2 regions of the Ramlibacter sp. JJN2-2R genome follow, and region 2 is predicted to be linked to the other one. Evidence: predicted binding sites of a transcription regulator. Region 2 holds the regulator's gene; the other holds the start of a gene.
What was found. Region 2 encodes NrdR, which represses ribonucleotide reductase genes. Its sites were predicted from a motif close to CACNANATNTNGTG; they were not measured.

Region 1: a site for NrdR is predicted at 1,242-1,255, ahead of AC3ANR_RS03110 (ribonucleoside-diphosphate reductase subunit alpha). Genes of this name have one in related genera too.

Annotation. Positions count from the first base shown of each region.
Region 1 covers NZ_CM173226.1:629,066-631,449, forward strand. The annotation lists gene AC3ANR_RS03110 (ribonucleoside-diphosphate reductase subunit alpha) at 1-1,173, opposite strand, end outside; gene ampD (1,6-anhydro-N-acetylmuramyl-L-alanine amidase AmpD) at 1,576-2,154, opposite strand; gene AC3ANR_RS03120 (sigma-54-dependent transcriptional regulator) at 2,135-2,384, opposite strand, start outside.
Region 2 covers NZ_CM173226.1:1,893,414-1,895,797, forward strand. The annotation lists gene AC3ANR_RS09350 (pilus assembly protein) at 1-163, shown strand, start outside; gene AC3ANR_RS09355 (GspH/FimT family pseudopilin) at 315-902, shown strand; gene nrdR (transcriptional regulator NrdR) at 899-1,348, opposite strand; gene glyA (serine hydroxymethyltransferase) at 1,361-2,384, opposite strand, start outside.

The DNA of each region.
Region 1 (2,384 bases), 1.3 Mb from region 2:
GGACAGCAGCGCGTTCTCCTTGATCGACTCGTAGATGCCGTCCAGGTCGTCCGGCACCGTGGTGAGGTAGCAGGACGACAGCTGCGAGCGCAGCGTGCCGCTGTTGAACAGGGTCGGGGTGGACGACATGAAGTCGAAGCTGGACAGCACTTCGTAGAACTCGATCGCGCGGGTCTCGCGGTCGATCTCGTTCAGGGCCAGGCCCATGGCCACGCGCATGAAGAACGCCTGCGGCAGCTCGATGCGGGTCTTGCGCACGTGCAGGAAGTAGCGGTCGTACAGCGTCTGCAGGCCCAGGTAGTCGAACTTCAGGTCGCGCTCGGGCTTGAGCGCGGCGCCCAGCTTGCGCAGGTCGTACTGCAGCAGCTCGGGGTTGAGCAGCTCGGCGTCCACGCCCTTCTTGATGAAGCCGGGGAAGTAGTCGGCGTAGGCCTGCGCGGCCTCGCCCGGGGTGACGTCGCGGCCCAGCACCTCCTTGAAGATGGTGTGCAGCAGCAGCCGGGCGGTGGCGTAGGTGTAGTCGGGGTCCTTCTCGATCAGCGTGCGGGCGGCCAGGATAGAGGCCTTGTAGACCTCGTCGATCGGCACGCCGTCGTACAGGTTGCGCATCGTCTCGGCGACGATGGGGTCGGCCTTCACGTCGGCCGACAGGCCGGCGCAGGCGTCCTCGATCAGCGCCTGCAGCTGGCCCAGGTCCAGCGGGATGCGCTGGCCGCCGTCGGTGACGTGGATGACGGGCGCTTCGGCCACGGCCGGCGTGCCCTGCTTGGCGCGCTCCTGCGCGCGGCGGTCGCGGTACAGCACGTAGGCACGGGCGATGTCGTGGTGGCCGCCGCGCATCAGGCCCAGTTCGACCTGGTCCTGCACGTCCTCGATGTGGAACGTGCCGCCGCCCGGGCGCGAGCGCACCAGGGCGCGCACGACCTGCTGCGTCAGCGTGTCGACGGTCTCGCGCACGCTGGCCGACGCGGCGCCCTGCGTGCCGTGCACGGCCAGGAATGCCTTCATCATGGCGATGGCGATCTTGTTCGGCTCGAACGGGACCACCGCGCCGTTGCGGCGGATGATCTGGTAGTGGTTCAGCGGCGACGTGCCCTGCACGTGTCCTGCTTCCAGCGCCGTCGCGGTCAGCGGTTGGTTCGGCGTGCTGGCGATGCCTTGGGCAGTTTGCATGGAGGTCCTTCTTGCGGGTGGTTGTCTCTCGGGGAGGCGGGAGTGTAATCGCTTCAGTCGCGTTGGGGCACTATATGTAGGGTCCGATCGCGATGCAAGCGCTATAGGTAGTGGTCAACCGGTGGGTTGTCGGTGCACAAGGTGTGGACAGCCGGTGGGTGGAATGGAACGGGGCTGCCGCACGGGCGCGCGGAAGCGGCGTCGATTCAGGCCGGGATGCGGTTGAGCTGGAGGAGGGCGCGGGCCGGTCGGTCGGTTCCGCTGGGCCGCTGGATGCGGCGGGTCGCGCGTGCTGCCATGGCGATGTCCTTCCTTCCTCTGCGAGCCACTATATCTAGCGCTGCGCGCAAGCACAAGCCACTAGATGTAGTGGTCGCGCCGCGGCAACAGCGGTGCGCAAACCTAGGGAAAAACCGAGGTGTCCCAGCCCAGGCTGCGCTGCAGGCGGAGCCAGTCGAAGCCGGGTCCCGGGTCCTTCTTGCGGCCCGGGGCGATGTGCTCGTGGCCGGCCACGTGCAGCACCGGATAGCGCTGCGCGATCGCCGCGCACAGGCCTGCCAGCGCTTCGTACTGCGCGGGCTCGAAGGACTCGCCCTCGAGCCCCTCCAGCTCGATGCCGATGGAGTCGTCGTTGCAGTTGTCGCGGCCGCGCCAGCAGGACGCGCCGGCATGCCAGGCACGGTCGTCGCAGCTGACGAACTGCCACAGCTCGCCGCCGCGGCGGATGTAGAAGTGCGACGAGACCTGCATCCCCTCGATGCTGCGGAAGTACGGGTGGGCGCTCCAGTCCAGCGTGTTGGTGAACAGCGCCTGCACCTCGTCGCCGCCGTACCGGCCGGGCGGCAGGCTGATCGAATGCAGCACGATCAGGTCGACCACCGACTGCACCGGCCTCGGGCCGAAGTTGGGCGAGTCGAGCCGGCGCGCGAAGCGGTACCAGCCGCCCGCCCAGAGCGCGTCGTCAGGCGCCGGCGTTGTCATTCGGGTCCTCGCCGCCGGGCACCGTGATGGCCAGGCGCGCGATGCGGTAGCGGATCTGCCGCAGGCTCAGTCCGAGCCGCTGCGCGGCCGCCGTGCGGTTGAAGCCGGTTTCCTGCAGGGCGCGCACGAGGATCTCGCGCTCCTGCTGGTCGAGGTAGCCCTGCAGGTCCGACGGGACAGCGGCCGATGCGGCGCGTGGCGGCGCACCGGCCGCGGGCACGGCCGCCGCG
Region 2 (2,384 bases):
GGACGGATCGACGACCCTGGAGAAGTTCTGCATCGGCTGTGGCTTGCCCAACGACAAGACGGGGGGCAACAACGGGACGACCTGCAACTCCGCGCTGGAGAACTGCAACGTGGGTGGCGACGTCAAGAAGAACCTGCGCCGCACCTACTGGTACAAGAAGTAGCGCGGCAGCGCCGGACGGCACGAAGGGGCGGCACCCGCGAGGGCGCCGCCCCTTCTACTGTCGGGCGCATCCTCCGGAGTGACGGCGTGGCGGCGGCGCTTCTCCTCCGCCTTGGCGTTGGCCGCCCGGCGCGCGTGCCTAGGCTGTCCGCATGGATGCGACAGGCCGGCCAGCGCGATCACCTGCGAAAGCGGGGCGCCGGCGCCTGCGCGGCTTCTCGCTGGTCGAACTGGTGGCGGTGCTCGCCATCGCGGCCATCCTGCTCGGCATCGGCGTGCCGCCGTTGCGCGCGCTGACCGGCTCGATGCGCATCACATCGGCCTCCAACGAACTGCTGGCCGACCTGTTCCTCGCGCGCAGCGAGGCCATCAAGCGCAGGACCCGCGTGACGCTGTGCAAGTCGGGCGACGGGCAGGCCTGCACCGATGCGGGCACGTGGCAGCAGGGCTGGATCGTGTTCGTCGACGGTGACGGCAACGGCGAGCATGGCGCCCACGAGACCGTGCTCCAGCGGCAGGAGGCGCTGGCCGCCGAGGTGCGCCTGTCCGGCAACGCCAGCCTGGCGCGCTACGTCTCGTACGCGCCGAACGGCTCGACACGGCAGGTGGGTGGGGGCTTCCAGGCCGGCACGCTCACCGTGTGCCTGGCGTCCGCGGGACCGGCGGCGGCGCGGCAGATCGTGCTGAACGCGAACGGCCGGCCGCGCGTGCAGAAGGCGCTGCTGGACGGCTGCGCCTAGCGGCGCACCTCGTCCACCAGCGTCTTGAACTCGTCGATGTCCTCGAAGCTGCGGTAGACGCTGGCAAAGCGCACGTACGCCACCTTGTCCAGCTTCTTGAGCTCGCGCATCACCAGCTCGCCGATGCGGTTGCTGGGGATCTCGCGCACGCCCAGGTTGAGCAGCTTCTCCTCGATGCGCTCGACGGCGGCGTCGATCTGCTCGGTGCTGACGGGGCGCTTGCGCAGCGCCAGGTTCATCGAGCCGAGCAGCTTGGCGCGCTCGTACTCGATGCGGCGGCCGTCCTTCTTGACGACCGCCGGGAAGGTGACGTCGGGCCGCTCGTAGGTGGTGAACCGCTTCTCGCAGTCGGCGCACTGGCGGCGGCGCCGGATGCAGTCGCCGTCCTCGGACACGCGCGTTTCCACCACCTGGGTGTCGGCGTTGCCGCAGAACGGGCACTTCATCCTCGCGGCTCCTTATCCGTAGACGGGGAAGCGGCGGGTGAGGGCGTTGACGCGCTCGCGCACCGCGGCGATGTTGGCCGGGTCGCGCGGGTTGTCCAGCACGTCGGCGATCAGGTTGGCGGTCATGCGCGCCTCCTCCTCCTTGAAGCCGCGCGTGGTCATGGCCGGCGTGCCGATGCGCACGCCGCTGGTGACCATCGGCTTCTCGGGGTCGTTGGGGATGGCGTTCTTGTTGATCGTCATGTGTGCCTCGCCCAGCACCGCCTCGGCTTCCTTGCCGGTGATGCCTTTGGCGCGCAGGTCCACCAGCATGACGTGGCTCTCGGTGCGGCCGCTGACGATGCGAAGGCCCCGCTCGGTGAGCGTCTGCGCCACGGCCTGGGCGTTGCGGGCCACCTGCTGCTGGTAGGCCTTGAACTCCGGCGCCAGCGCCTCCTTGAACGCCACGGCCTTGGCGGCGATCACGTGCATCAGCGGGCCGCCCTGCAGGCCGGGGAAGATGGCGCTGTTGATGGCCTTCTCGTGCTCGGCCTTCATCAGGATGATGCCGCCGCGCGGCCCGCGCAGGCTCTTGTGGGTGGTGGAGGTGACGACGTCGGCGTGCGGCACCGGGTTGGGATAGACGCCCGCGGCGATCAGGCCGGCGTAGTGCGCCATGTCCACCATGAAGATCGCGCCGATTTCCCTGGCCACGCGCGCGAAGCGCTCGAAGTCGATGCGCAGCGAATAGGCGGAGGCGCCGGCGATGATCAGCTTGGGCCGCGTCTCGCGCGCCTTGCGCTCCATCGCCTCGTAGTCGATCTCCTCCTTGGCATCCAGGCCGTAGGAGACGACGTTGAACCACTTGCCCGACATGTTCAGGGCCATGCCGTGCGTGAGGTGGCCGCCTTCGGCCAGGCTCATGCCCATGATGGTGTCGCCGGGCTTGAGGAAGGCCAGGAACACGGCCTCGTTGGCCTGCGCGCCGGAGTGCGGCTGCACGTTGGCGGCATCGGCGCCGAACAGCTGCTTGACGCGGGCGATGGCCAGCGACTCG